Regions from separate parts of the Paenibacillus sp. FSL K6-2859 genome, predicted to be linked through region 1. Evidence: a T-box and tRNA genes for the amino acid it is inferred to sense, from the RefSeq annotation. Region 1 holds a T-box; the other holds one or more tRNA genes.
What was found. A T-box is a leader RNA that pairs with one kind of tRNA and senses whether it is charged. The one in region 1 lies ahead of pheS (phenylalanine--tRNA ligase subunit alpha), so its partner is inferred to be a tRNA-Phe.

Region 1 (15,717 bases):
AGTATCATTAACTTGCTTGAAGTTATCTATATCGAAAAGAGCCAGCTGCAGTTGAAGGTTGTTGCTTTCACATTGCTCCAATAATGAATCCAAATATTCATGAAAGGTTTTATGATTATATAGTCCAGTAAGTGCATCTATCTTCAGCAGCTTATCCGAAATCGCCCTCTCCACCATAAGATCTTGGCCTTCCTTCGTTAATCTCTCCAGATTTACACGCGCTTCCCGCGCACGAATAATTACAGCCAGAGCCATCCCTACAAATATTATAAATACACACTCTACCATTAAGAATTCAAGCAGTGGTTTATGTAGGAATGGCCGTTCCAACCCGAAATATACCCCCGCATAAAACACAATACTAAATAGTCCCATTAGATACAGGAGCTTACGATCAAAATAAATAAGAGCGACCATAATCGGCATCATGAGCGTCATCTGAGCACCATCGATAAAAGGCTCTAATACAAAATACATAAGGTAGGACACTAAAAAACCACAACTAACCACCCCATATTTAGGGGATTGTTTATTATAACGAAGCCACAGCTCCGCAGTAATCATAAGGGCTACAATTAGTAAATTACAGGCTATAAATAAGTGCCATAGATTCGTGTCCATGGTTGTTTTTATTTGAAGCCGGTTAATATTCGACAAAAACAGCAACTGTGAGATTAATAAAAGAATAACTACCATCCAATAACCTTTTAAAATTCTACGGTGCCAAACCTCCGTATTTAGCGCATCGTTAGTACTTGAAATATGTATCCCCTACTTTTGTACGTTAATGTAATAGCTTTCATTATAATAAATTTTAGTTATATTTTCATCATTTATTTGCAATTTACGACAAAGTTTGAACAGTCTCCCTTGTTCACGGATTTTTCACATTTAATCAAAGCGCTTACTTAAATTTTAAGTTATGATGTCTACATAATTGTCACATTTTCACTATGCTTGGACTTCTTAGGAGGAGGTTTGGATCATTAAAAAATTTGCAATTCTACTTTCAATTGTGTTTGTTATAGCACTTACAGCCTGTGGAAACAACAATGATAGTGCTGCTGGCAAAGCTAACACATCGGAGCCAGAGATCGAGGCAGAAACAGAACTTATAATTACAGCTACGAATTACAGCTTTGATCAGGAAGAATACCATCTAAAAAAAGGTGTGCCCGTCAAAATTATTTTTAAAAACGATAGCGGCAATCACGGCATCCTTATCCCTGAATTCGAACTCCAGCTTAATAGCAAAAAGTCCTCGAAAGTAATTGTTCCAGAGGAAGCCGGCACATTCGAAATGACCTGTTCGATTATGTGCGGTTCCGGACATAGCGGCATGAACGCAAAAATCATTGTGGACTAGATAAATCATTAATAGCCGATCGTTAGGGAATTGCCCTGACGATCGGCTATTTATTTACCCTAAATCATTGACAAACAGGGCTGACCTGAAATAGATTTCTCTACACATCAGGTACAGCCCTCTTTCTTGCATCCGACATTCAACTATCCTGTTCGATCAGTTGAATCCATTCATTATATTCATTTTGAAGCTTGGCATATTCCTCTTGAAGATTACGATGCTCATCCGTCATCTTCTGTAGTTCATTCTGATGCATCTCAAACTGGACCTGTAGCAGACGAAGTTGTCCTTGGGCCAACTCATAGTTCTCGCCGACTTCACCAAGCTGCTGAAGCACCTCACTGCGTTCACGTTCAATAGATTTCTGCTTAGCCTCAGCCTCACCGGCCTCCTGCTGCCAAATATCTATCTCTTCACGCAGCTTCGCCTCCAAATCACTCCACTGCTGCTGTCGCTCGAATAATTCCTCGTACTTTTGCTTCCATGAAGCGCCGTACGCCTCTGCTTCCCTCAGAACATCCTGCTGCTCTGCAACAGTAGCAGCGGCCTCAAGGCTAGCTTCAGACAATTCTTCTAAGCGTCGAGCTGTCTCTTCGCCTTCTTCCTGCAGCAGTTGATATCTTTCCTGCAGACGTTCCCCATCTTGCAGCACTTCATCATATTGAGAGATCAGTTCCTCATAACGTTCACGAAGTGCTGACAGTTCCTTCTGAACCTGTCCACCTTGTTCACGGAGTGCTGCAGTTTCCTGTTCTGCATCCGTACGAAGCTGAACTTCCCGGTCTAACTGTTGTACTAATCCATCCGCTTGACCACGAAGGGTCTCAATCTCCTTTTGAAGCGCCAATGATTTCTCTTCGGTCTCCATTAGGTTCATTTCAAGCTCACTAATGTCTTCCATCCGTTTATCCGAGAGCTCCTGCCAATTTGCTGCCTCCGCCACAGATCCAGCCAGTTCTTCCTGAATACGGTGCAGATTCTCACTCGTTTCCTGTAGTGACTTCCGCAGCTCTGATGTTTCATTCTGGGACTGCTGGTAACGCTGGCGCAATTCTTCCAGCTCATCATTCAACAGCGTGCCTAGCTCAGTGGCCGTACGCAGCTCCTCACTGAGCTGTTCTTCGCGTTTAACAACCGCTTCATATTGTCCGAGCAGCGTCTGACGAGCATCTCGTTCACTCTTAAGGCTCGCCTCTGCCGCACGGAGTCTAGACTGAAGTTGTCCTGTTCCACCACGAAGCTCAGCCAGCTGTTTCTCGAGCTCTTGAATGCTTTGCTTATGTCTATGTTCCTGAGTACCTTGCGACTGTCGAAGTTCCTTATTCTTAGCAAGCTCCCGTTGTAGAGCTTCCCGCTCTTCAGCCAGTTCCTTGCCTAACTTCGTTGTCGTGTTCTCAAGCTCCTTACCTAGTGTCAACTTCGTCTCCTCGAGTTCCTTCCCTAATGTTGATTTAGTTTCCTCAAGCTGTTTCTCTAAGGTTGATCTAGTTTGGGTTAGCTCAAGTTCCAGAGCAGACATTGTATCTGTCTTCTCCTTAGTCAGCGTCTCACGAGTATTCTCCAGCTCTTGCAAATGCGCTGCCTTCTGCTCTTCCAGCTGCTGTAGACGGATGGCTTCTGCATTGGCCAGCGCCTCTCGATGATTCTCACGAATCATTGCCTGTTCAGCCTCATAGCTTGCCCGCAGTTCTTGCAGCTCCAGCTCACGCGCAAGCAACTCCTCTTCCAGCTTCTCTCGCGCGGCGTCAGCCGCATGGGTTGCTTCCTGAAGCTGATCCGCATGTACCTTGCGCTCGTTCTCCTGGATCTCCAGATGACGCTTGCGCTCTTCTTCAACCGCAGCAATCAGTCGTGCTGCTTCTTCCTTAGCCGCCGCTTCAAGGCGTTCATATTCTTCTTGTCGCTCCCGCTGAACCTCCAGCAGGCGAGATACTTCCAATCGCAGTTCACTGCGTTCACCTGTCATCATGTTGAGTTCATTTTTAAAATCCTGAACCTGAATAGCCTGCTCCGCCATATGTACTGCTGCAAGCACCGCTATACGCGGCGTATCCAGTCTGTTGTGTGATTTAGAAATCGTGCGCATATGTTCGTCAACATAACGGGCCACTTGTTTCATATATTCAGTGCTGCTTCCGACGAGTTTATAGGAAGTTCCGTATATCTCCACGGCGACACGTGTCCGGTCCATAGCCACAGTTGTGCCCTCCTTTGTATGTGTGCGGATTCTAAGCTAGTCTTACTGTTTCTATTGTAGCTTTTTTCTTAAGCATTTGGCAAAATCCCTTGTAATCAATAGATTCTCGCTGATATCCTCCGCATTTCACTCTACCCAGAAAAAGCCGCAGCGAATCTCAGTTTCTAAATGGATTCGCTGCGGCTTTACACAATTCCTGCTATTTTCTTAATTCTGCGCCAAAAGTTTGTTGAAGGACTGATAATAGCTTATCATGCACTTCTCCAACCTCTTCATCTGTCAATGTATGTTCACCGTGACGATACAGCAGTGAGATCGCAATACTCTTCTTTCCACTCTCTAACTTGCCACCAGTGTACACGTCGAATACCTGTACGGATTGCAGCAAAGTTCCTCCGTTTGCACGGATGGAAGCTAGCAGATCGCCCGCTGGTACAGTTGAATCTACAACCACAGCAATATCCCGTTCCATACCTGGGAAACGTGGAAGCTCATTATATTGCATACGGCTTTGCGTGTTATCATACAGCGGCTGCAGTAGAATCTCAGCTACGTAAGTATCCACTAGATCAAGCTCTCTTTGCAGTTCCGGATGAAGCTGGCCCATAGTTCCAATCTTCACACGACCCTCGTCTCCGACTAAATATACCGACGCTGAACGCCCAGGATGATACCCTTCTGGACTATCTCCCTCGTAAATAATTCTGTCTGTAAGACCCAAATAAGCAAATACTGATTCCAGCGCACCCTTCAAATCAAAGAAATCTACAGGCTGTGCAGAAACGTTCCATTGCTTCACGGTTAGGCTACCGCTAAGCAACAACCCAAGCACCGGCAGTTCACGCGGCTGACGAGTCAACTGTTCTTCATCTGTGAAGAAAACATTGCCGATTTCAAACAACGCTAGATCGCTTTGACGACGGTTGGTATTGTAGCTAGCAATATCCAATAGTTGTGGCAGAAGGCTGGTACGCAGTACACTGCGTTCTTCACTCATTGGCATAGCCAATTTGACCGCTTGTGAGCCTTCCGATAACTCAGGGAACATTTTGCTTTGTTCCGGCTGGATGAAAGAGTAGCCCATCACTTCCTGATAACCGCCATGCGACAACAGGCGGCGCAGTTCACGGCGGAGTGATTGCTTATGCGTCAATGCGCCTGGCGTTGTAACTCCTTCAATCAAAGTCGTTGGAATGTTATCATACCCGTACAGACGGGCAATTTCTTCGATAAGGTCAACATCATAGCTGATATCGCCGCGTCTAGTTGGCACTTGAACTTCGATCAGCCCTTGTGCGGTATCCCCGCACTTGAAATGAAGACGGCCAAACAATGTCTTCACTTCTAGCAAGGAAAGATCTGTTCCCAGATAACGGTTCAGCTTCTCCAAGGACAAAGTAAGTACCTTCTCTTCTCCAGCGACTGTTCCTGCTTGCACAATACCTTCATGCACAGATCCGCCAGCATAACGTGCAATAAGTACTGCAGCGCGATTCAATGCAGGGATCACTGCATTTGGATCCACTTCTTTCTCGAATCGAAGCGATGCTTCCGAGCGAAGTCCCAGTTGACGCGAGGTTTTACGAACGGTTCCTCCATCAAACTTAGCGGATTCCAGAACGAGATTTACCGTCTCAGCAGTAACTTCCGTATCCTGACCTCCCATTACTCCAGCCAGAGCTACTGCTTTAGCTCCATCAGCGATAACGAGCATATGTGGCTCAAGCTTCCGTTCTTGGCCATCAAGTGTAGTCAGGACTTCACCCTCATGAGCAAGACGAACGCCGAGTTCTCCGCCTTCTATTTTATCTGCATCAAAAGCATGAAGCGGCTGTCCGTATTCGAGCATCACATAGTTAGTGATGTCTACGATGTTGTTAATTGGACGAATTCCTGCCGCCATCAGACGATTCTGAATCCACAGCGGTGATGCTGCAGGTTTAACGCCTGAGATATAACGAACTCCGTAATGACTGCACTGTTCTTCATTCTCAATCTTAACGGAAATAGATTGCGCGGCTGCTCCGCTGACCTCAATCATTTCACTCGCAGGATCAGGCAATTTAATGTCGCGTCCAAGAATCGCGCTCACTTCATAAGCAGCACCAATCATGCTTAGGCAGTCTGAACGGTTCGGAGTCAGATCGAATTCCAGAATTTCATCATCTAGACCCAGCAACTTTGAAATATCTTGACCGATCTCTGTACCTTCAGGAAGTACAAGAATTCCTTCTTGTTGCTCTTTAGGAAGCAATTTATCATTGAGTCCCAATTCTTTAGCCGAGCAGATCATCCCTTGTGATAATACCCCGCGCAGCTTCGCTTTTTTGATATCCAGACCTGGCAGCTTAGCGCCAACAAGAGCTACAGGAACGGTTTGTCCCGCAGCCACATTTTTTGCGCCACAGACGATTTGCAGATCTTCACCTTGACTTGCATCCACGATACATACGTTCAGTTTATCCGCATCAGGATGTTTTTCTTTCGATTTCACATAGCCGGTTACGATACCGGAAATCCCTTTATTGCGGCGCTCTACTCCGTCAATTTCAATACCGGCAGCGGTAATCTTCTCCGCTAGCTTTTCGGCGGTTACTCCTTCAATCGATGTATAATCAGCCAACCATCCGGTTGATACTTTCATGTCCGCTCACTTCCTTTATGTTTCAGATGTATTTATCTACTTGCCGTTCGATCTGCTTCCTGTGGGATGCTGGATTAAGAGCTCTCAATTTCAACTACAAAACACTATTAAGAGCGGTCCCTGCAAGGAATCTTTGGACTTCCGGCCGCTGTTGTCCCCAGATTTCTTGATCTAAACCGCTCTTCGCGGTGGAAATCCGGGGACAAAGGCGGTCGCTATCGCTCCTACAGTTCCAAAATTCCTTTCCGATCCTAGCTTAATAGGGTTTTTACAACATGAAATCAAATGCTCCAAAATCCATCCTCCTAACCCGCAAGCCAGCTCGCCCACCAAAAATCTAAACGCCCTTGAATTGCTTTACAAAACTCATATCGTTGTTATAGAAATGACGGATGTCATCGATGCCGTATTTAAGCATAGCAATCCGCTCAACACCCATACCAAATGCGAAGCCGCTATACTTAGCAGGATCATAGCCACCCATTTTCAGAACGTTTGGATGCACCATGCCGGCACCAAGGATTTCTAACCATCCGCTTTGCTTGCACAGTCTGCAGCCATCGCCGCCACATTTGAAGCAGCTTACGTCCACTTCAACGCTTGGCTCGGTGAATGGGAAGAAGCTCGGACGAAGACGAATGTCTGTATTCGGGCCGAACATCTCTTGTACGAATTGCTGCAAGGTGCCTTTCAGATCACTCATCCGAATGTTACTTCCGATAACCAAACCTTCAATTTGATGGAACTGGAAGGAATGCGTTGCATCGTCATCATCGCGGCGGAATACTTTACCCGGGCAAATGATTTTAACTGGAACTTCACCGTTCATAGCCTGCATAGTACGAATCTGTACCGGAGACGTTTGAGTACGCATAAGCAGGTCATCCGTTAAATAAAAGGAGTCCTGCATATCGCGTGCCGGGTGATTTTTAGGCAGATTTAGGGCTTCAAAGTTATAATAATCGGTCTCCACTTCCGGACCTTCAGCCACACGGTAGCCCATACCAATGAAAATATCCTCAATTTCCTGAACCACTCTGCTAAGCGGGTGAATGCCCCCTTGCTGCATGCGGCGACCCGGCAATGTTACGTCTACTTTTTCAGCCTGCAGACGTTGCTGAGTCTCTTGCTGTTGAAAAGCTTCTTGCTTCGCTCCAATAATCTCCTCAATCGCACTACGCACCTGATTCGCTACTTGCCCGATAACCGGACGCTCCTCAGCACTAAGTCCTCCCATACCACGCAGAACTTCTGTAAGCTCGCCTTTTTTACCGAGGTATTTCACTCTTAGGTCATTCAAAACCTGTGGATCCATAACCTCCTGCAACTTAGCCAGCGCCTCAACCTTCAATGCTTCCAACTTCTCTTTCATGGCCGTGTACAGCCCCCTTCAATCATTGTCTAGTTCAACAAAAAAAAGGCCTTTCCTCCCGGTAAGGGACGAAAAGACCGTGGTACCACCCTTGTTAGACAAGCTGATCTGTTCCCCATAAGAGCTTCATTCCCTCTTTTGGCTGGACAGATACCTATCTCACTTTATACAGAAATAACGGTCTGTGACCGGTTTCCCCTACGCTTCCTTACAAGGCAATCTTAAGGAATTCAAGGAACTGCTCCGGAGTGAACTTCGACAGCTCTGTTTCCTAGAAACGCTCTCAATCACCGGCGTCTCCTCCCTGTAAGTCAGGCACTGTGTACTCTTCTCCATCACTGCATTTTACAATTCAATCTAATTGTCAGGTACCTCTTTTATGCAAGAGATATGTCTGTTTATTATATGCAAAATCTGTCGTTTTGACAAGTTCAAGCATAATTAGGGCAATTTTTATCTGGCTTTAAGCTGGCTTTAAGGTTCAGAGCCGTTCCGGGGACTTTTTTTCAGCTAACGTTCAGCGGAGCTTGATAATTTCCATTATTAAGAAGGCATGGTTGTACTCCATCATAAACCACCTTCATAGTACAAGGACTTTCATACCGGGAGGGAATTACATGCATGCACGAAGAACAAAAGTCGCTGGGATCATACTTAGCGCAGCCGTTCTGAGTCAAGCTTCAGCGTATGGAGCATACGCTGCATCAACGACTAGTACATCCACCAAAACGGCAACCACCACCACCGTATCCACTCTGGATAAACTCGGCTCGATAGCTTTAAAGAGTAACGTAAGCGTGAAGCTGAGCGATGTAGGCTTTTTAACTCAGGATGGCGGCAATATTCTTACATACACCCTCAGCTATTACAATGGGAGCGGAAGCAGCATCAATCTGGTGGACTATTTCTCTAAGGTAACTACTGCCGGAGGAACGGTTATCCAAGGGAGCCCAGTAACCAGCAGTGCAACTATCAAGTCCATAGCCTCCAAAAGCAGTCAATCCGTAACCTATTATGTAAACATCGGTAAATCCACCTCATTAAAAGGCGTTAAGATTTCAGTCTTTGGTTGGGATTTCAGCAGTACCGATTATCAAAAGAAGCTGGGTACTTTCACCCTACCTGCAACTTTTTCACAAGCGGTCGCTAGAGGCCAAAGCAAAAAAATAACCTTGAATAATCAACCCGTAACAACCCAAACAGAAAGTCTGCAAATTTACAAATATAACGGTAAGGTATACGCCAAAGTAGGTGTGAGCTTAACCAATCAAGGAACCAAAGTGCTAAGTGATTCTGGACTTAAGGGATACCTCGCATCCGCAGGCGGATCTGTATTTGAATTAACGCTTGATGACGCGAGCAGCAACTACAAAGTACAGCCACAAGAAAAAAAGACGATCTACTACATGACGGAAATCCCCTCTTATATGAAGACAGACAATATGACTCTGCAGTTTGCTGGAGAAGATACTTCATTAAAAATAGCTTTGCCCATCGTCACCTATAACCTTCCCGCTGCTACCACACCGGATCTTGTCGTAGCCAGCAATGTCATCAAGAAGCTTACGATCAACAATAATACTGTCGAGACGCAGTTAAAAAGCGCCAATGTCTATGCCGACAACGGCACCGCGAATTGGACGCTGCAATTTCGAGTAAAAAATAGCGGCAACAAAGCGATTACTTTGCCTGCTTATGAGTTTACCGTTAAAGCCGCTGAAGGATATAGCTTTCCGGTGGACACGAAGGCTTTCGCCAACCTTACACTCAAACCCCTTGAAGAAAAAATAATCGAGCTCAGTGCAGAAGTTCCGCTAACGATAGCTCAAGGAACGCTACAGCTGCAAATGAATGAACCCGCTGTCGAGGGTAAGATCATTTTTCCTACAGCCTATTATCAGATCCCTTACATTCTGCAAACTAATAATTGGCAGGACACAGAATACGCAGTGGAGAACAGCCACGGTACATTTGCTGTCAAGCTTACGAACATACAGCGGCTACCTTGGGCAGACAAAGATCAGCTTGTAGCTAAAATCAATATTCGCAACACGAAATCGACCTCTGTACAGCTTCCAGCGTTTACAAGTGTCATTAAAGCTGGTGAGAGTGATATTAGCAGCACTTCCCAAGTCGTCACAGAAAGCACACAAACCCTACTCGGGCCAAATGAATCCGCAGACGTTTATGTCGTGGCCAATGTTCCTTACACCTACCAGTTCAATCCATTAAAAATAACGCTGCAAGAAACCTCCGGCGAAAGCAAAATTAATTTTCTTTCGTTAAGTACAAATCAGTTGGATAGCCGTGTTCAGGAAGTTGCAGCACTAAGTTCCTTCCAAATTGACCTTGAAAGCAAAAAAGCAGAAGTATTAGAGCGCCGGACAACGGTTTATCAGGGTACGAGCTCCAATATCATGTACACAGAACTGGAAATGAACAGTGAGGAAACACGTAAATCAGAGCAGGCTCAACTCGTAGCTTATTACAAAACACCAGACAATCAATATTTCGAAGGCGAGGTCAACCAGTCTACAACTTCCACGAGCCCTAACGGAAAAAATCTGATTACCGTCTGGACTAAGCTTCCACTTGGAGTAGATCCTTCTCAGCTTGTTCTTTATATCGGTGAAGGGGTATCCGAAGGAAAACTTACGGCTCCTGGCGGGAAATCAACGGGATATATCAATACGGTGTCACTGGGACTAAATAATGTTGCGGTGGAGGCAAAGAGCAATCTTTTGGATGTAGAATTGTTCCCTTATACCCTATCCGTGACAAATGCAGTCACCACCGTCACTGGTGGAAAAGATACGCTAAGCACTGTCCTAACCTACAACCTGTCGAGCAGCACGCTTTACGAATCGGGTACGTATGAGCACAAGCTTGTACTAGAGCTGATCGACCCCTTCGGACAAACGATGGAAAAGACATTAACACTGGGCACAGATCTGCCATTAGGTAGCTTCAAGTCGTACACCACAACATTCACAAGCAATCTTTACAAAACTCTAAGTGGCGGCGCGATCCGATTGAATATATACGACGAATTCCAAGGTCATCGAAATTTGCTGGGAACTGGGACCTATGTTGTCACTTATCAGGCAGCGTCAACGACTTCAAACAGCAATTCCGCTTCAAACACCGATTCTAATGCTAACAATCCATCCGACATTTAGTAAAAGCGCAAGGGTGGCTGAATTCAAAAGAAATTTGATGATCTATGGAGGATAGAAATGAAGAAGAAAAAAGTGTTGCTCTGGACCATCGGAGTAGTAGCTGTAGCAACAGCCGGATTGTTGGTGTATACATTTTTACCTGATAAGAGCAGTCAGGCTGCTGAAGTGCCCGTAAATACAGCCACGGTTACGAAGGGCGATATCATAGTAAATGTATCTGGAGCAGGCTCCGTCACGGCCACCGAAACAGGAAAAGTGAAAACGAAGGACGCTGGAACCGCAGCTGAAGTGCTTGTCCAAGAAGGAGACCTTGTGAAAAAAGGCCAGACATTAATTACCTTCGAAGGCGATGACCTGAGTGACAATCTCAAACAGGAACAAACCTCTCTTACCTCACTTGAAGTGGATCTTCAGGACAAGCAGGAGCAGTATAAGAAGCTTGCCGTGGCAGGTGCCTCCGAGGATGAATTGGCCAGTGCCAAACGTTCGATTGAAAAAGCGAAAACAGATATCGCTTCTCAAATCGAAAAAATAGCATCTGTACAAGAAGATATGATCCCTCCAGATCCCCTAACCGCCCCTATTGACGGAACTGTTACAGCTGTTAATATAGCCAACGGTGAAAAAGCGATGGATGGCTCTGAACTCATCGATATCACCAATTATGCTAATTTAAGCGTCATAGTGCAGGTGGATGAGCTTGATATTCCTACAGTGAAGTTGGGGATGCCTGCCACCATTTCATTGGATGCCCTTCCCGACACTGAATTCAAGGGGAGTGTCACAAAGATTGCCAAGGAAGGTACAGTCTCAAACGGAGTATCCCTCTTCGATGTTACCGTTGGCTTAACTAGCTCCGAAGGTGCCCTTGTCGGGATGTCGGCAGAAGTTTCAGTTACAACGGCTGAGAAAAAAGATGTGTTAACCGTACCGGTTGAAGCTGTTCAAGAAAGAAATGGCAAGTATACAGTAGCTCTCCCCTTAACAGCGGGTTCAACCGAAAACTCATCTACCGAGGGCCAGGCACCAATGCCTAGTGGGGCTCCTGATGCTGCCCGCGGCGGAGTAATGCCCAGCGGAGCACCTGAAGCTGGCGGTGGAGTTATGCCTAGCGGAGCGCCTGATGCTCGCGGTGGCGCAATGCCTAGCGGAGCGCCTGATGCTCGCGGCAGCGGTGCTATGGCTAGTGGAGCAGCTGGCACAAGAAACCGCGGAAATAGTAATCAGCGAATGGTTTCTGTCGAAGTGGGCATTCATGATGAGAGCAGCATTGAAATTGTCAGCGGACTTAATGAAGGAGACAAAGTGATCATTCCTACAGTAATCTCTACCAAAACGGGTACAACTAGTACTGAGATGCAAATGCAAGGCGGTATGGGTGGCGCCGGTTTCGGCGGCGGAGGCTTTAGCGGTGGTGGCGGCTTCAGTGGAGGTGGTGCTGGTGGCATGGGCGGAGCACCAGCTGGTGGTGGTGGAGGTGGCAGCAGATGAGTGCTTCAGCACCACTGATCCAAGTCCAGAACATGACCCATGGCTATAATATGGCCGGAGAAACTATGACAGTCCTGAAAAATCTTTCCTTTACAATCGACTTCGGAGAGTTCGTAGCGATTATAGGTCCTTCCGGTTCTGGTAAATCAACACTCATGAACATGCTTGGATGCCTCGATATATCAGATGAGGGAAGTTACCTTCTGGACGGGCAAGAGGTTCGCAAATTATCCGACAACAAGCTGGCTATTATCCGAAATGAGAAGATCGGCTTTATCTTTCAAAATTTCAATCTTCTCCCCAAATTGTCTGCTGTCGAGAATGTAGAGCTTCCTCTAATATACCGCGGCCTCTCACATCGAGAACGTAGAGAAACGGCGCAACAGGCACTCCTTAAAGTAGGCTTGGAGGAAAGAATGCATCACCGACCTTCTGAGCTTTCTGGAGGACAGCAACAGCGTGTTGCGATTGCGCGAGCCATGGCTGGATCTCCCCCGATTCTACTTGCAGATGAACCTACCGGGGCGCTTGATACGCGAACTGGACAAGAGGTCATGCAGATGATTCGAGAATTAAATGAGCAAGGTCATACAATCATCCTAATCACACATGACCTCGAAATTGCAAAGCAAGCGAAGCGGATCATTCGTATTCAGGATGGCAACCTCGTAGAAGATCGGAGGAATGCGAGGTGAAATTATTTCAAAGTATGCGGATGGCTCTAAAAAGTATTTACAGCAGTAAAGTAAGAGCTTTTTTAACGATGCTGGGTATTATTATTGGTGTATCATCCGTTATCATTCTCGTTTCTGTGGGGCAGGGAACTACTTCTCAGATTACGGAGCAGCTTAATGGACTCGGAACAAATCAGCTGACGGTAAACATCACTGGCCGCGGGGCTACCACCTCCCTCACCTATGAAGAAGCCTTAGCACTAGGAGATATAGAGGGGATAGAAAATGTAGCTCCTGTAATCAGTGGCAACGTTACAGCCAAGCATAATACTGAGAATGTTAGCGTTACTGTTGAAGGCATTACACCTTCTTATGAGGACGTTAAGGATTTCCATGTACAGTCAGGACGTTTCCTGCTTGATATAGATACAGAGTACCGGCAGAAGGTTGCGCTGATAGGCACAGGTACGGCTGAGGATTTATTCGGCACAGATGATCCTGTAGGCCAAAAGGTACAGCTAAACGGGATCAGCTATAAAATCGTCGGCCTGTTGGAAGCCAAAGGCTCTAGTCTAAGTGGTTCCAACGATGATATCTTATTAATCCCTATAGCTACTGCAGAACGTCAGTTAAAAAGCAAAGGCGTACGTTCTATCACAATTGCGACGACTTCAGCAGACACTGTAGCCACGGTAAAAGATAAACTAGAGAGTACACTGGATGCTAAATTTAATTATGCGGATAATGCTTTTAGTGTATTTGACTCTCAAGAGATGCTGGAAACTGTAAATTCTACGACAGCTACGCTTTCAATGGCACTTGCGGGAATTGCCGGCATTTCACTATTTGTTGGGGGGATCGGCATCATGAATATTATGATCGTATCCGTCAATGAAAGAACAAGAGAAATTGGTATCCGCAAAGCAATCGGCGCCAAAAAGTTCGATATTCTCGCTCAATTCATGATCGAATCCATTGTGCTTAGCGGATTGGGTGGGGTAATCGGTGTTGGTATTGGAGTCGCAGGTAGTTGGCTCCTAGGAAAGTATACTTCACTTACCGTATCCATTGCCTGGGATATGGTACTGATCTCTTTTGTTTTCTCCTTGCTTATCGGCGTAATTTTCGGAATGATGCCTGCGAACAAAGCCGCACGGCTTCGCCCCATTCATGCACTACGTAACGAATAGTTACTTCAAGTAAGCTGCCCAGTCATTAATATGACTGAGCAGCTTTTTTAGCATAACAGAACGCATATTTTTGAGGCTGAGCTAGGTATCATTTACGAAGACGGTGGGTAATAGGATTTATGGATTTGAATATAGATAAGGCAATAGGCTCATACCGTAATCATTAATTTTATTATTATCGATATTTATTTGAGGAAGCGATTGCTCTATAAGTAGGACGTCCTATATACTTGTTGTACTACAAACTGCGGTCCACACACAATTTATCTTTCCCATGCCTCATTTCCCACTATGTTACAACACCTCTTTTTCACATAGTCACTCTCAACATCTTTGCCTGAAAATAAAATACACCTGCCACAAATGGATGTTCCGCAGGTTATAGTTAGCAGCAATAAGATTTGTTAAACATCTTATGCGGGGAGAGAATGACCGTGGCTGGATTTTTCGATATCAAAGTAACACGCAAACTAATCTTTATTTTCGCTGCGATCTCCATTCTACTGGTTGGGATTAGTGTAGCTTCTTTACTCTATCTAAATCACACCATTAACAGAATGTCAGATTCTTTATATGAAGATGTATTTGAGAACTCTGAGCTCATACTGAGCGCTGATCGTGATCTGTATCAAGCCGCAATCGCTCTCCACTCCTCCATGAGCTCGAACCTCACTGACGCTGAACGTGATCAGTTCATTCAGGAATTTAAGGACAATAATCAACAAGCACAAGAACGGGTAGGCCTAGCAAGTTCAGACATCAGATCCATCAACAAACCCTACAGTGATTTGAAGCAGGCCAATATACTTACTGAATTAGAGAATGAGCTCCATGCCTTTGAAACATCCCTAGTCCTATGGAAGAATACAGGGAGTAAATTGATAGCTGAACGGATGCAAATCGGATGGGACCCTGCTTCATATCATGCTGTAAATCTGAACATGCAGTTAAATGAAGTTAGAACTCATCTTGATCAATCAGAAGACCTGGTAGACACCTACGCCTTACAAGTAGCAGATGGGTTCCAAGATAAAAAGAGTGCACTTTTTGCGCTATACTCATTGGTCTTCTTTATTCTGCTTCTAGTTATTATTTATCTGGGTCGCAAAATCATTTGGCTCAAAAATGAAATGCTGGAGGAACAAACACTCTATCAGCTAATCGGTGAAACCATGTCTGACTTTATTATCTTGACTGATCCTAACGGGTTGATATTGTATAGCTCCCCTTCACATTCAAGTATTCTCGGCTATGTTCCTAAAAAGGGTGACCCACTATCCAACTATATTCGTGAACCGGAAATCGCTTGGGCCAAACTAAAGAGTATCGTTCAAGGAACCCCTCGTATCTCAGAGCTACGAATGCGTGGAGCTGAAGGGCAATGGGTATGGCTGGAAACGAAGGTGTCGCCTGTTCGGGGAAGCAATAATTTCCCAGCACAATTTATGTTAGTGTCCCGTGAAATTACACAACGGAAGCAGTACGAAGAACGATTACATAAGCTAGCCTTCTATGATCATTTAACCGCAATTCCCAACCGTGCTCATTTCAAAATGTACATGGAGAATCTCATCAACCAACCCGAGGAACGGAGAAAGAATATT
Region 2 (15,717 bases), 4.1 Mb from region 1:
TTGCCGCACCAATCCATTCCCGGTAAGGATTTAAGTGCATCCGCACTCTTTCCTGCCGCGCCAACCAATCCGCAGGCTTCTCACCATGCAGATGAGACGTCTCCTGTGCAAAATTCATATACGACTGTGTCTCTGCCGTACATACCTGAGCATATGTCAGATATTTATGCCAGAGCTTCCCGATATCCCAAGAATCCCAGTCCAGCCCCTTCTGCTCCAGCAACATAAGGCCTAGAACCGTGTAACGAATATCATCATCGCTCTCCATAAACTTAATAGTCTCGCTGGTACTAGCGTAAGTCCATTCGCTTAAACCAAGGCCATATTCTACCTCTGCCCGCGAATGCCCAGGCGTATAACCAGTAATTGGCCATGCGTCCGCACCCCGGAACCACAGCTCAATATTCTCCCAGCCCGGGCGTCCATCTTTACCGTAGAGGTAGTCCCAATACTCCAGTGGTTTGCCAAGTGCGCAACCGACGCTTCTACCTAGCCAAGCTCCGTAGAACTTATCTCTCCATTCTGCTTCGCTCCAGTCAGCCTCAAGCTTGCGTGGACCTTCTGGACGAAGACGACGAATCTCCTCCAGTGAAGATGGCTCTTCATAAGGAAAGTCCTCAGCAACCGTGAGCTCCATCAACTCGTTGTATACTTGCATCAGCTTAATCTCATCGGCACCTGCAGCAGCTAGTTTATCCGCGAAGCCGTCAATCTTGCAGCCTTCTTCTCCACGCTGAACCAATTCAAACTGAACCGTCTCTTGAAGTCTCTCCCATCCTGCCATAGGTTAATTCCCTTCAGCCGCAAGCAGCTCTTGATCTAGCTTTTCCAGTGAATCAAAGATCAGTTTCATAAATGCTTCCCGGTCTACTCCCACCAGAACTTCTACATTTGCTGGACGATCTGTCTTCTTTCGTTTGTCTGCAACCGTCATTCCACGTGTTAGCTTGCCTTCTGTCTCTACCGTTACATATAGATGCTCGGATTCAAACAGTTCTGGATGCAAGAGCCAAGCTACGGCGCATGGATCATGCAGTGCACTACCGACATAGCCCATTTTCTTTCCGAAGATCGAATAGAAATCTAACAGCTCTCCGACCATAGTGGACACTGGCCCACGCTCTTTCAATGCTGCGATCTCATCTTCGAAAATGGCTGCCTTATCAGTCACATCCAGACCACTCATCGTAATCGGAATACCCGATTCAAATACGATACGAGCGGCTTCAGGATCTACATAGATATTAAACTCCGCAGTAGAGGTTACATTTCCATAAGAAATTCCTCCGCCCATCAGTGAAATCTTTTCAATTCTTTCCTTAATCTCTGGATAAGCAGTGATTAGCAGGGCGATATTTGTTAAAGGAGCCATCGGTACGAGCGTAATCTTCTCCTCCGAAGAACGGATAATATTCAGCATAAATTCCACAGCGCCTTCTTCTACAGGCCGGAATTTACTTGGTGGCAACATTGGGCCGTCCATGCCTGATTCACCATGTGCTTCCTCACCTGTAACAAGCTTGCCGAACAGCGGACCCGCAGCCCCTTTGGCTACAGGAATATCAGCATTCACAAAGCTGATCACTTTAAGTGCGTTTTCTGTAATTTTATCGAGGATCTGGTTTCCACCAACCGTTGTAATCCCGCGCAGATCCAGCTTCTCCGAATTTGCTATTGCAAGCAGGATAGCGATTGCGTCATCATGCCCTGGATCGCAGTCAATAATAATAGGTGTTCGCATAGTCATTCACTCCTTAGTTGTATAAATCCTCGTTATTTCTATCGCTATTTCATTAGCGGGCTTTTAAGTTTTTTGTTCTTCTTCCGTGTCTCAGATACGGCATAGATCACTAGTCCAATTACCGTTGCTACATAAGGAAGCGTGCCGATTAGCTCCGCAGGAATTTTCAGCACCTGAAGCGCATTCGACAATGCATCTGCGGTACCAAATAAAAGAGAAGTTAACGCCGTACCTACTGTCGTACTTCTCCCCATAGACTCTGCCGCAATGGCAATCCAGCCCCGACCAGCGATCATATCGCGAGTGAACAGTGACAGGTAACCCATCGACATGTATGCCCCACCCAAACCAGCGAAAAATCCACTAAGCAGCAAAGCCATATACTGTATTTTCACAACACTTACACCTACAGATTGAGCTGCGTGTGGATTTTCACCCACTGAACGAATGCGCAGACCAAGCGGTGTACGGTTTAAGAGATAGTAGACAACAAACACAGCAATGATAGATACATAGGTCAAAATGTGATGCCCTGATAAAATCGGCCCCAGCACGGGAATATCCTTCAGCAAAGGAATGTCTACGCTAGGCAGCACTTTACTCGCCAGAGAAGTAGAAGATCCCTTATCTCCACTAAGTAAATAAAGAATAAACACGGTTCCTCCAGAAGCGAACATATTAATAGCTACACCGCCGAGAATGATATGTGTTTTGAATTTCAGTGTGAAAAAAGCTAATATTCCAGCGATCAGTGTTCCGGACATCACGGCCCCAAGTAAACCTACCCACGCACTATGCGTGTAGCTGCTTACAATGACACCGGCTAACGCCGCGACAAGCATGATGCCTTCCATACCAATGTTGATGATACCAGCCCTATTAGAGATTAACGCTCCCAATGCGGCGAATAGAATCGGTGTCGTCACCCGAAGAACAGAAAACGCAAAGTCAGTCGTAAAAATTACATCAAATAAGCTGTTCACGCTTCCTTCGCCTCCTTCAAGAGCATCCGATTTTTCCAGAACTTCAGAAATTGCTCTGCCGAAATGAGAAGAATGATAATCGCCTGTATAATAGAAATCATCTCTGAAGGTACATCAGACAGACGTGCCATCATATCGGCTCCGATCCGGATATACGCAAGGAATAATGCTGCACCGATTACGGATAGCGGATTATTCTTGGCTAACATCGCTACAAGAGCACCATCTAAACCATAACCTGGTAACGAGGTCCATTGGAATCGGTTGTACATCCCTAGCACTTCTACGGAACCCCCCATCCCCGCGATAAAACCAGCAATCAAGTGAACCAGTATAATAACCTTCGCGGTCTTCATGCCTGAATAACGTGCAAAGTTCCGGTTGATGCCTGTCATTCGCAGCTCATATCCCCATTTAGTCTTGTATAGGAATAAATGTGCTGCAATAATAAGCACGATAACGATAATAAGTCCGGTATGAATACGGGTGCCAGGTACCATTTTACTCAGCAGTGCCGTTTTCTCGAATTTGTAGGATACATTGGCAAATGCTTTTGCATCACGTAAGTGATAGTTCAATAGATATAAACCTACTCCAAACAAAATATTATTGAACATCAAGGATGTAACCAGCTCATTGGCATTCCATTTGGCTTTGAGGATGCCGGGTATTGCCGAGAGCAACGCTCCTACAATAGAACCCGCAGCAATAGCTACGATCGGATGAAGCCACCCGTCCAGCGTTAAATGAATAGCCAACACGGAAGTCACAACACCGGAGAAATAGAAAATCCCTTCAGCTCCCAAGTTGAACATATTTGCCCGGAACAACAAAGAAACTGCTAATCCAGTGAACATGAGCGGAATGGCCATCTCAATCACATTACCGATATGGCCTTTACTGGATAGCGGCTCAAATAGGAATATCCCAATTGTCTTCACCGGCTGATTGCTGACCAATGAGATGATCAGAAAAGCAATAGCGAGTGCAATTACGATGACTGCCGATGTTCGAATGTATTCAAAATATTTTACTTTAAACATGATTTACGGCCCTCCTGATTTGCTCCTCGTCCTGTCGATGAATCCCTAGCATATAAAGCCCTAATTCTTCTTCACTAACCTTGGAAGGCTCCTCGAAAAAGGCAACAATCTTTCCTTCATACATCACTAGTAGACTATCGCTGATCTCCAAGATCTCATTTAAGTCTGCTGACACTAGCAAAATAGCGCAATCGTCTGAGCGTAGCTCCAACAGCTTTTGATGTATGAACTGCGCCGCGCCTATATCCACGCCCCTTGTCGGCTGCTCTGCAATAAGCAGTTGCGGTTCTGTAGAACACTCTCTTGCCACTACTACCTTCTGCATGTTACCACCTGATAACATTCCTATTGGCTGAGAAGGTCCCGAACAGCGGACTTTAAATTCTTCTACAAGTGATACTGCAAGCTTGGCAATTCGTGATCCATTTAAAAAGGGACCTTTATTCATAGCTTTTGTACGATACTGAGTAGACAGCAGATTATCCGCTATGCTCGCATCACTGGCTATCCCTTGATGCATCCGATCCTCTGGGATATAGGAAACGCCTAGCTTACGAATATCCAAAATATCCGATTCACGAATATCTTTTCCCTTCACTAGCACAGAGCCTTGGCTTGAGACCCCTCTTAGGCTACCTGTAAGAGCCTCAATGAGCTGTGTCTGCCCATTCCCTTCTACACCAGCAATCCCGATAATTTGTCCTACGCGTACTGCAAAGTTGATATCTGTTAGCAACGCTTTGCCGTGTGCATCATTTACACCTAGACCTTGCACAGTGAGTACCGGCTCGCTAATAGACAGAATCTCCTTGTCGTATTTCAACACGACGTCTCTGCCCACCATAAGGCGTGAGATTTCTTGCTCCGTGACATCCTTCGTTTGGAAGATACCTTCACTACGTCCACTACGCATGATCGTAATTCTGTCGCAGATCGCTTTCACTTCTTTCAATTTGTGTGAAATAAAAACAATCGTATGTCCCTGCTCTCTTAACTGCTTAAGCTCCCGGAACAATTCCTCTGTTTCCTGTGGGGTCAACACTGCGGTCGGCTCATCCAGAACGAGGATTTTTGCACCTCGCAGCAGCGCCTTCAGAATTTCAACCTTTTGCTTCATACCAACCGTGAGATCCTCCACTTTTGCTTTTGGATCCACTGCCAGATTGTATTTCTTCGCAGTCTCTTCGGTCATGCGTACAGCTTCTGCATAATGGATGCCGACGCCCTTACGTGGTTCCATGCCCAGCACCATGTTCTCTGCTACCGTAAAAGAAGGGACCAGCATAAAATGCTGGTGAACCATACCAATCCCTCTATCAATGGCATCCTGAGCAGATTGCAGCTTCACTTTTTCACCCTTGATGTAGATTTCACCTTCACTAGGCTCTTCCATGCCGAACATGATCTTCATTAAAGTTGATTTACCAGCGCCGTTCTCGCCCGCAATCGCATGAATTTCTCCCTCACGTAAAGAAAAATGCACGTCTTTATTTGCAACGACACCATTGGGATACACCTTGGTAATTCCCCGCATTTCCAGCAGAGCTTTGTTCATAGGTCTCAACGCCTTTCGACTTGGAGGTCTGCAAAAATATACAGCTGGAATTCTTCTGAAAGAAGAATCTCCAACTGTAGGTTTATCACTTTATAGCTATACTTAAGGCTTAACTGCGTTACGAATGGCTTCTACTTCAGAGGTTTCCATTCCCATTGCATTATCTACTGTAATTTCTTTGTTGATCAGCTTTTGCTTCACTTCTTCAACTTTAGCCTGAAGATCGGCAGGGAAGATATTTTTATAGATATCATTTTCTGCAATGCCCACACCATCATCTACAAAGCTCAACACATCACGTTTACCCATTTCAAGCGTACCCTCTTGTAATTTCTTCACGGCACCCAAAATAGCCATATCAATCTTTTTAATAGAAGAAGTAACAATCAAGTTTGCTTTTTCGCTATCTGTTGTGTTAAGCAACATCGCCTGATCGGAGTCTACGCCAATAGCGTATTTCTTCTTCTCTTTAGCTGCATCAAAGATCCCAAGACCTGTACCGCCAGCTACGTTAAAAATAACATCTACACCGGAGTTGTATTGAATCAACGAAAGCTCCTTACCTTTAGCCGGGTTAACGAAATCACCAGCATAGGATACAGCGACCTTCACCTCAGGATCAACATATTGAGCGCCCTGAATGTAGCCAACCAAGAAAGCGTTAATTCCTGGAATGTCCATGCCGCCTACAAATCCGATCACATTCTCAGGATTAGCATTAGCCATATCAGATTGAGTAGCTAGTGCTGCTACAGCACCTGCCAGAAAAGATACTTCATTTGTCGCATAAGACATGTTGTACATATTCTCTGGTGCTTCATCTATATCGGTATCATAGTTAATGAATTTTTTGTCTGGATATAATTCAGCCGTTGCATTAAACATCTCTGTAATTTCCGATCCGCCAGAAATAATAACATCCCAGTCCTCAGCGGCGATATCGTTAAACGTAGGCTCCCATTTCGTTTTATCGACACCCATTTCTACAACCTTTGTTTCTGCACCCAGTTCATCCTTAACCTTTTGCAAACCGCTATTCGCAGAATCAAAGAATGATTTATCCCCAAGCGTACCTGGAATCAATAGCACGACCTTGAGTTTATCCCCTGAACCTGTTTCTCCACCTTCAGCAGCATTAGATCCTACATTCGCGGAAGATCCATTACTCGACGTATTATTTCCACAGGCTGTGACCATTACCATTACTACTAGTAACAACAAAGAAAGAACTTTCTTTTTCACTTTTCTATTCCCCCTATTTATAGTTGGTTAGTAATTTGAGAGATTCTCCTTCTTAGTCCGTTGTATGTTTCACGATTTAGATGGAAACTCTCATATTGCAGGTTACATTGTTAATATTTCAATGATTTTAACAAATAGACTCTAAAATAGAGATAAAATTATCATTTTCACAAATAATCCGACTAATTCCCGAACGATATGGCCAGTCAGGTTGCTAATTTCCGGATTTATTGATACGATCATATCAAATATTAATGAAAATAATTATATGATTTCGGTCATATTTTTGTGCGATTCGGCTAAAACATAATTAATGGAGGGTCATCATGGATCGTGTTCTATATATTGTAAATGCAACACATGAGGTTAATACCTATATTCCACCACACCAGCATGAATGTTATGAACTAGTCTATTATTTAAACGGATTAGGAACTACTAATGTAGGTTCGCGAAGTTATCATTTTCGTTCTTCTTCATTCGCGCTGATACCACCCAATCATAAACATGACGAGAATCATCGCGAGGATGCTACTATACTATTTGTAGGCTTCCATTCAAATCACCCAAATATGGAGAATTTGCAAGGCGTATATGAAGATGATAAAGACCATACTGTTCTAGAGATCTTGCTTCGAATGAAAGCAGAGTTTACGCGCAAACAAGATGGATTCTCTGAACTATTGAACCTGCAAATGAGCGAAATCACTGTTCATCTGATACGGCTTCTTAGCGCATCTGGGTTTCAATCGCCAACGGAAGACAGAGTCCAATATGTTCTAAACTATATGAATGAGCATTACCGCCATAAGCTATCGGTCGCAACACTTTCTGAGATGTCTGGATACAGCTATGATCGTTTCCGCCATTTATTTAAAGAGCGATTCGGTGCTTCACCTCTACGCTATCTACTATTGAAACGTCTGGATTATGCAAAGTCTCTCTTGCAACATACCCAAATGCATATCTCTGAAGTATCAGCTGCTGCTGGGTTTGTGAATGACGCCCAATTTTGCAATATGTTTAAACGTGAAATTGGTCTCACTCCACGAGCATTCCGCCTAAGCAGTCAATAAAACAACACTCCACACAAAAAGGCCGTTGAATTAGAGACGCCTCTAATTCAACGGCTTAAGAATAAAAGCTCAAAGACAAAGAAAAAAGGTTTGTAAAGTTGCTTATACAAGCGACTTTACAAACCTTTTTGATATACCGGCGAGAGGACTCGAACCTCCACGGTTTCCCTCTCGATTTTGAGTCGAGCGCGTCTGCCATTCCGCCACGCCGGCACATATGAACTTAATGGAGGCGCCACCCAGATTTGAACTGGGGATAAAGCTTTTGCAGAGCTTTGCCTTACCACTTGGCTATGGCGCCATGTAAAATATGGAGCGGACGACGGGAATCGAACCCGCGACCCTCGCCTTGGCAAGGCGATGCTCTACCGCTGAGCCACGTCCGCATAAAATGGCTGGGGATATAGGATTTGAACCTATGCATGACGGAGTCAAAGTCCGTTGCCTTACCGCTTGGCTAATCCCCAATAACATTTTAAAGTAAAATGGGGCGACTGATGGGTCTCGAACCCACGAATGCCGGAACCACAATCCGGTGCGTTAACCCCTTCGCCACAGTCGCCATATTAAACTGAAATTCGTTGCCATTCTTCTTTGTTAAAGTAAATGGGGCGACCGATGGGTCTCGAACCCACGAATGCCGGAACCACAATCCGGTGCGTTAACCCCTTCGCCACGATCGCCATATTAAACTTTAGAAAGAATTTGGCAGGGGCAGCAGGAATTGAACCCACACCAACGGTTTTGGAGACCGTTGTTCTACCTTTAAACTATGCCCCTAAAACTGGTGGAGGATGATGGATTCGAACCACCGAACACTTACGTGAGCAGATTTACAGTCTGATGCGTTTGGCCACTTCGCTAATCCTCCAAGGATGGTGCCGGCGAGAGGACTTGAACCCCCAACCTACTGATTACAAGTCAGTTGCTCTACCAATTGAGCTACACCGGCATGGCACTCATTCTATTGTGAAAATCATGGTGGCTCGAGACGGATTCGAACCGCCGACACGAGGATTTTCAGTCCTCTGCTCTACCGACTGAGCTATCGAGCCAAGGTAAAAATGGCGGAACCGACGAGATTCGAACTCGCGATCTCCTGCGTGACAGGCAGGCATGTTAGGCCAACTACACCACGGTTCCAAAAGATATAATTTCTTGATGAAAATTGGTTGCGGGGGCAGGATTTGAACCTGCGGCCTTCGGGTTATGAGCCCGACGAGCTACCGGGCTGCTCCACCCCGCGTCGTTCTTAAATGAATATGGTGGAGGCTGAGGGGATCGAACCCCCGACCCTCTGCTTGTAAGGCAGATGCTCTCCCAGCTGAGCTAAGCCTCCATAAACAACAATTGTTATTGTACCAAAGTCCACTATGTAAAATCAAGTGAAAATTTGGTGACCCGTATGGGATTCGAACCCATGTTACCTCCGTGAAAGGGAGGTGTCTTAACCCCTTGACCAACGGGCCATACTAAGTAAAAATTTGTGGCGGAGAGAGAGGGATTCGAACCCTCGAGACGCTTGTGGCGCCTACACGATTTCCAATCGTGCTCCTTCGGCCAAACTCGGACACCTCTCCATATGGCTCCCCGAACAGGACTCGAACCTGTGACAACTCGATTAACAGTCGAGTGCTCTACCAACTGAGCTATCAGGGAATATTCATACCAGGCTTGATGCCTGAAAACTGAATCCGAATTGAATTTGCGTTTTAAGTATAGGATAAGCCCTCGACCGATTAGTATTGGTCAGCTCCATGCATTACTGCACTTCCACCTCCAACCTATCTACCTCGTCGTCTTCAAGGGGTCTTACTAATTGGGAAATCTCATCTTGAGGGGGGCTTCACGCTTAGATGCTTTCAGCGCTTATCCCGTCCGTACGTAGCTACCCAGCCATGCTTCTGGCGAAACAACTGGTGCACCAGCGGTACGTCCATCCCGGTCCTCTCGTACTAAGGACAGCTCCTCTCAAATTTCCTGCGCCCACGACAGATAGGGACCGAACTGTCTCACGACGTTCTGAACCCAGCTCGCGTACCGCTTTAATGGGCGAACAGCCCAACCCTTGGGACCTACTTCAGCCCCAGGATGCGATGAGCCGACATCGAGGTGCCAAACCTCCCCGTCGATGTGGACTCTTGGGGGAGATAAGCCTGTTATCCCCAGGGTAGCTTTTATCCGTTGAGCGATGGCCCTTCCATGCGGTACCACCGGATCACTAAGTCCGACTTTCGTCCCTGCTCGACTTGTAGGTCTCGCAGTCAAGCTCCCTTATGCCTTTGCACTCTTCGAATGATTTCCAACCATTCTGAGGGAACCTTGGAACGCCTCCGTTACTCTTTAGGAGGCGACCGCCCCAGTCAAACTGCCCGCCTGACACGGTCCCCGTACCGGATTACGGTACTAGGTTAGAACCTAGATACGATCAGGGTGGTATCCCAACGGCGCCTCCACCGAAGCTTGCGCTCCGATTTCTACGGCTCCCACCTATCCTGTACAGATCGTACCCAAATTCAATATCAAGCTGCAGTAAAGCTCCATGGGGTCTTTCCGTCTTGTCGCGGGTAACCTGCATCTTCACAGGTATTAAAATTTCACCGGATCTCTCGTTGAGACAGCGCCCAAGTCGTTACGCCATTCGTGCGGGTCAGAATTTACCTGACAAGGAATTTCGCTACCTTAGGACCGTTATAGTTACGGCCGCCGTTTACTGGGGCTTCGGTTCATAGCTTCGGATTGCTCCTAACCACTCCCCTTAACCTTCCAGCACCGGGCAGGCGTCAGCCCGTATACTTCGCCTTGCGGCTTCGCACAGACCTGTGTTTTTGCTAAACAGTCGCTTGGGCCTTTTCACTGCGGCCCCCTCGTGCTATTCACACTACCGGGGCACCCCTTCTCCCGAAGTTACGGGGTCATTTTGCCGAGTTCCTTAACGAGAGTTCTTCCGCGCGCCTTAGAATTCTCTTCTCGCCTACCTGTGTCGGTTTGCGGTACGGGCACCTTCTCCTGGCTAGAGGCTTTTCTTGGCAGTGTGAGATCATGACCTTCGCTACTGTAATTTTCGCTCCCCATCACAGCCCAGCCTTAACGATGTGCGGATTTGCCTACACATCAGCCTCACTGCTTAGACGGACATATCCATCAGTCCGCGTCACTACCCTCCTGCGTCACCCCATCGCTCATAGCGGATTACGGTGGTACAGTAATTTCAAACTGTTGTCCTTCGACTACGCCTTTCGGCCTCGCCTTAGGTCCCGACTTACCCTGAGCGGACGAGCCTTCCTCAGGAAACCTTGGGCTTTCGGCGGATCAGATTCTCACTGATCTTTTCGTTACTCATACCGGCATTCTCACTTGTATGCTGTCCAGCGCTCCTTACGGTACACCTTCAACCCACATACAACGCTCCCCTACCCCAGATACATACGTATCTAGCCATAGCTTCGGTGGTGTGTTTAGCCCCGTTACATTTTCGGCGCAGAGTCACTCGACCAGTGAGCTATTACGCACTCTTTCAATGGTGGCTGCTTCTAAGCCAACATCCTGGTTGTCTGTGCAACTCCACATCCTTTCCCACTTAACACACACTTGGGGACCTTAGCTGATGGTCTGGGCTGTTTCCCTTTTGACAATGGATCTTAGCACTCACTGTCTGACTCCCGGCAATAAGTATATGGCATTCGGAGTTTGACTGAGCTTGGTAATCCTTGCGGACCCCGCACCCAATCAGTGCTCTACCTCCACTACTCTTATACCGAGGCTAGCCCTAAAGCTATTTCGGGGAGAACCAGCTATCTCCGAGTTCGATTGGAATTTCTCCGCTACCCCCACCTCATCCCCGCATTTTTCAACATGCGTGGGTTCGGGCCTCCAGTGCGTGTTACCGCACCTTCACCCTGGACAGGGGTAGATCACACGGTTTCGGGTCTACGTCCACATACTCATTCGCCCTATTCAGACTCGCTTTCGCTGCGGCTCCGTCTTCTCGACTTAACCTTGCATGTTAAACGTAACTCGCCGGTTCATTCTACAAAAGGCACGCCATCACCCATTAATAGGGCTCTGACTTTTTGTAAGCACACGGTTTCAGGTTCTATTTCACTCCCCTTCCGGGGTGCTTTTCACCTTTCCCTCACGGTACTGTTTCACTATCGGTCGCCAGGTAGTATTTAGCCTTAGCAGATGGTCCTGCTGGATTCATACGGGGTTTCACGTGCCCCGCACTACTCGGGATCCGTCTCGGAGAGAACACAGTTTAGGCTACAGGGCTTTTACCTCTATCGCGGGCCTTTCCAGACCTCTTCACCTACCATATTCCTTTGTAACTCCATGTGAGACGTCCCACAACCCCTAAGAGCAAGCTCTTAGGTTTAGGCTGTTCCGCGTTCGCTCGCCGCTACTGACGGAATCACTATTGTTTTCTCTTCCTCAGGGTACTTAGATGTTTCAGTTCCCCTGGTCTGCCTCTACATCTCCTATGTGTTCAGAGATGAGTAACTGCGAATTACCACAGCTGGGTTTCCCCATTCGGACACCCCCGGATCAAAGCTTGCTTACAGCTCCCCGAGGCAGTTTCGTTGTTCGCCACGTCCTTCGTCGGCTCCTGGCGCCTAGGCATCCTCCGTGTGCTCTTATTAGCTTAACCTTGATTTTTCCTAAGAAAAATCTCACTAATAACATTTACTTGTTTGCACAAGTTGCTAAAAGATGTTCTAAAACGCAAATTCGTTTCGGTATCCAGTTTTCAAGGATCAAGTCTTACTTGAGAGCTTAAACTCTCAAAACTGAGCAACGAGTGAGTAACAGGCCTAAACCTGAGATTGTGGAAGTTTAACTTCCGATTTGAATGTCTCCATTGCAGGAAACGATTCTCCATAGAAAGGAGGTGATCCAGCCGCACCTTCCGATACGGCTACCTTGTTACGACTTCACCCCAATCATCTACCCCACCTTCGGCGGCTGGCTCCCTTGCGGGTTACCCCACCGACTTCGGGTGTTGTAAACTCTCGTGGTGTGACGGGCGGTGTGTACAAGACCCGGGAACGTATTCACCGCGGCATGCTGATCCGCGATTACTAGCAATTCCGACTTCATGCAGGCGAGTTGCAGCCTGCAATCCGAACTGAGACCGGCTTTGATGGGATTGGCTTCACCTCGCGGCTTCGCTTCCCGTTGTACCGGCCATTGTAGTACGTGTGTAGCCCAGGTCATAAGGGGCATGATGATTTGACGTCATCCCCACCTTCCTCCGGTTTGTCACCGGCAGTCACTCTAGAGTGCCCAACATTACTTGCTGGCAACTAAAGTTAAGGGTTGCGCTCGTTGCGGGACTTAACCCAACATCTCACGACACGAGCTGACGACAACCATGCACCACCTGTCTCCTCTGTCCCGAAGGCCGCCACTATCTCTAGTGGATTCAGAGGGATGTCAAGACCTGGTAAGGTTCTTCGCGTTGCTTCGAATTAAACCACATACTCCACTGCTTGTGCGGGTCCCCGTCAATTCCTTTGAGTTTCAGTCTTGCGACCGTACTCCCCAGGCGGAGTGCTTACTGTGTTAACTTCGGCACCAAGGGTATCGAAACCCCTAACACCTAGCACTCATCGTTTACGGCGTGGACTACCAGGGTATCTAATCCTGTTTGCTCCCCACGCTTTCGCGCCTCAGCGTCAGTTACAGCCCAGAAAGTCGCCTTCGCCACTGGTGTTCCTCCACATATCTACGCATTTCACCGCTACACGTGGAATTCCACTTTCCTCTTCTGTACTCAAGTCACCCAGTTTCCAGTGCGACCTCAGGTTGAGCCCAAGGTTTAAACACCAGACTTAAATGACCGCCTGCGCGCGCTTTACGCCCAATAATTCCGGACAACGCTTGCCCCCTACGTATTACCGCGGCTGCTGGCACGTAGTTAGCCGGGGCTTTCTTCTCAGGTACCGTCACTCCGATAGCAGTTACTCTACCGGACGTTCTTCCCTGGCAACAGAGCTTTACGATCCGAAAACCTTCATCACTCACGCGGCGTTGCTCCGTCAGACTTTCGTCCATTGCGGAAGATTCCCTACTGCTGCCTCCCGTAGGAGTCTGGGCCGTGTCTCAGTCCCAGTGTGGCCGTTCACCCTCTCAGGTCGGCTACGCATCGTCGCCTTGGTGGGCCGTTACCCCACCAACTAGCTAATGCGCCGCAGGCCCATCCCTCAGTGACAGATTGCTCCGTCTTTCATTCTTTCTTCAGGAGAAAAAAGAAATTATCCGGTATTAGCTACCGTTTCCGGTAGTTATCCCAGTCTAAGGGGCAGGTTGCCTACGTGTTACTCACCCGTCCGCCGCTAAGTTATTTTGAAAGCAAGCTTTCAAAATAACTCCGCTCGACTTGCATGTATTAGGCACGCCGCCAGCGTTCGTCCTGAGCCAGGATCAAACTCTCCAATTAGTATTGAAAAGAGCGATATGCTCATTTTGAAACATCTGACGAGAAAATTAATTCTCTTTTTTTTGGATTTCACTTTTGTGATTTCCTACTCACTCGTTGTTCAGTTTTCAAAGATCAAGCTGTTTGTTTCGTCGTTGTGTTGTTCAGCAGCGACCTTTATAATATATCACAGCATCCTCGTTTTAGTCAACCTTTTTTTTAATTTCTTTTTTCGGTTGTCTTTCGAATGTTTTCGAAAGCACATCTCTGTGTCAGAGGGACGAGTTATAATTTAACACATGAACTATGAAAGAGTCAACCATAAATTTATTAGAATAAATATGAGCGTTTCATAATAGCGTGCAAACAAAAAAGAGAGTGCTTAGCCTCTCCCTATCCCTACTTATTTTATCTATAGATTACCGGCAAATCCTGCATCTAATTTCTTCTCTATAAGGTATATCGGATCGCATGACCCTCTCCCCCATGACCGTCAGCCCATAAAGTAATCTCACGGATTAGCGATCGAGAAACAAGCTTTCGTAAAACTAGGGGCAACTCAGCCTCTAATTGACACAGGCCAGAATGCTGTAGTAATTCTTTTATACTCCACGCTTCCTTACGGCTATTCAGAATATTAAAAAGCAATGCACAACAATCCGTCATTTTGGACATGATCCCAAATTCACACGCTAGAAGTACAAGCTCTACTCTTTGTTCTAAGGTCTCCGTGCTGATGGTTAGTTCCTCATATAGTTTATGGACTGAGGTGTTCATACTTTTAACCTGCTCCCAAATAGCCGGCTCTGGAAATGAACCAGATTCACTCACTTCTATTCTTGCCCAATGATATAGTGCCATCAATACACAGTTATACGAATCCATAATGTAGCCAGCTTCTATATACCGTTTAGATTTCATATACAAATGCAAGAATCGTGCAAACTCCATGAACTCCACTCGTTCCTTAAGAGGCCCTTCAAATTGTAAAATCTCCCGTCGCATATCCCCTAGTATTCCTTTGGGATCCCAAATCACTTCCCCAATCATCAAACTAGTAAGGAGCTCGTTATTATCTCCCGCCATGACAGCCCTCTCCAAAGCGGAAAGGCCAATATGGACTGACTGGGTCCGTGTGTCACCGGCAATGGTGTGGCGAACAATACGTTCTAAATCCTGTTCCTCATGTAAAACTAACACAACCATATCAAAATCGTGAAGTAGTGCGCTTTGAAAAGGAGTACTCCCTTTCTGCCGCAAAGCGACAGCTCCTAAAACATTTTCTTCAAACGTTTCTCCACTCAACAAAGTTACATTGGATAATTCCATGCTTCCCTCCATTAAATTTGGCGAATTTGCGTCCAGTCAGTTATAATTCAGTTATAATTATTATTCTACATATGAAAGACAGTTCCTTCTGGACAACCCAACTATATTTAGTTAGGAGCAAACACTCATGAAGTTTAAAACGGCTAAGATCAACGCTTTTCGCACATGGGGATTACTGCTCACAATGCTCGGAATGGGACTTATGGTTTTGGGTACAGCAGGCATCGTATTCTGGGGATCAACCGGGAAAGTATTCGCCGGAATCGGACTTGTAATCGGTTTAATTTCCATGATGGCAAGTCTTGCGATCTATTTCTGGGCTGGTATGCT

Region 2: it encodes a tRNA-Phe, which carries the amino acid that the T-box ahead of pheS (phenylalanine--tRNA ligase subunit alpha) is inferred to sense. The anticodon was not compared.

What each region holds. Positions count from the first base shown of each region.
Region 1 covers NZ_JBBOYU010000001.1:1,853,584-1,869,300, reverse strand. The annotation lists gene MHB64_RS08120 (GGDEF domain-containing protein) at 1-696, opposite strand, end outside; gene MHB64_RS08115 (cupredoxin domain-containing protein) at 1,016-1,366, shown strand; gene MHB64_RS08110 (hypothetical protein) at 1,506-3,557, opposite strand; gene pheT (phenylalanine--tRNA ligase subunit beta) at 3,763-6,207, opposite strand; gene pheS (phenylalanine--tRNA ligase subunit alpha) at 6,545-7,579, opposite strand; T-box leader at 7,641-7,927, opposite strand; gene MHB64_RS08095 (hypothetical protein) at 8,197-10,758, shown strand; gene MHB64_RS08090 (efflux RND transporter periplasmic adaptor subunit) at 10,816-12,249, shown strand; gene MHB64_RS08085 (ABC transporter ATP-binding protein) at 12,246-12,944, shown strand; gene MHB64_RS08080 (ABC transporter permease) at 12,941-14,113, shown strand; gene MHB64_RS08075 (diguanylate cyclase domain-containing protein) at 14,548-15,717, shown strand, end outside.
Region 2 covers NZ_JBBOYU010000001.1:5,973,958-5,989,674, forward strand. The annotation lists gene MHB64_RS26515 (ADP-ribosylglycohydrolase family protein) at 1-784, opposite strand, end outside; gene MHB64_RS26520 (nucleoside hydrolase) at 788-1,741, opposite strand; gene MHB64_RS26525 (ABC transporter permease) at 1,786-2,724, opposite strand; gene MHB64_RS26530 (ABC transporter permease) at 2,721-3,767, opposite strand; gene MHB64_RS26535 (ABC transporter ATP-binding protein) at 3,760-5,322, opposite strand; gene MHB64_RS26540 (BMP family ABC transporter substrate-binding protein) at 5,425-6,564, opposite strand; gene MHB64_RS26545 (AraC family transcriptional regulator) at 6,891-7,640, shown strand; tRNA gene MHB64_RS26550 (tRNA-Leu) at 7,775-7,853, opposite strand; tRNA gene MHB64_RS26555 (tRNA-Cys) at 7,868-7,941, opposite strand; tRNA gene MHB64_RS26560 (tRNA-Gly) at 7,952-8,026, opposite strand; tRNA gene MHB64_RS26565 (tRNA-Gln) at 8,033-8,107, opposite strand; tRNA gene MHB64_RS26570 (tRNA-His) at 8,127-8,202, opposite strand; tRNA gene MHB64_RS26575 (tRNA-His) at 8,248-8,323, opposite strand; tRNA gene MHB64_RS26580 (tRNA-Trp) at 8,347-8,420, opposite strand; tRNA gene MHB64_RS26585 (tRNA-Tyr) at 8,426-8,511, opposite strand; tRNA gene MHB64_RS26590 (tRNA-Thr) at 8,517-8,592, opposite strand; tRNA gene MHB64_RS26595 (tRNA-Phe) at 8,620-8,695, opposite strand; tRNA gene MHB64_RS26600 (tRNA-Asp) at 8,706-8,783, opposite strand; tRNA gene MHB64_RS26605 (tRNA-Met) at 8,810-8,886, opposite strand; tRNA gene MHB64_RS26610 (tRNA-Val) at 8,904-8,979, opposite strand; tRNA gene MHB64_RS26615 (tRNA-Glu) at 9,035-9,109, opposite strand; tRNA gene MHB64_RS26620 (tRNA-Ser) at 9,128-9,220, opposite strand; tRNA gene MHB64_RS26625 (tRNA-Asn) at 9,224-9,299, opposite strand; rRNA gene MHB64_RS26630 (23S ribosomal RNA) at 9,360-12,288, opposite strand; rRNA gene MHB64_RS26635 (16S ribosomal RNA) at 12,522-14,079, opposite strand; gene MHB64_RS26640 (nucleotidyltransferase-like protein) at 14,509-15,387, opposite strand; gene MHB64_RS26645 (DUF2614 family zinc ribbon-containing protein) at 15,515-15,717, shown strand, end outside.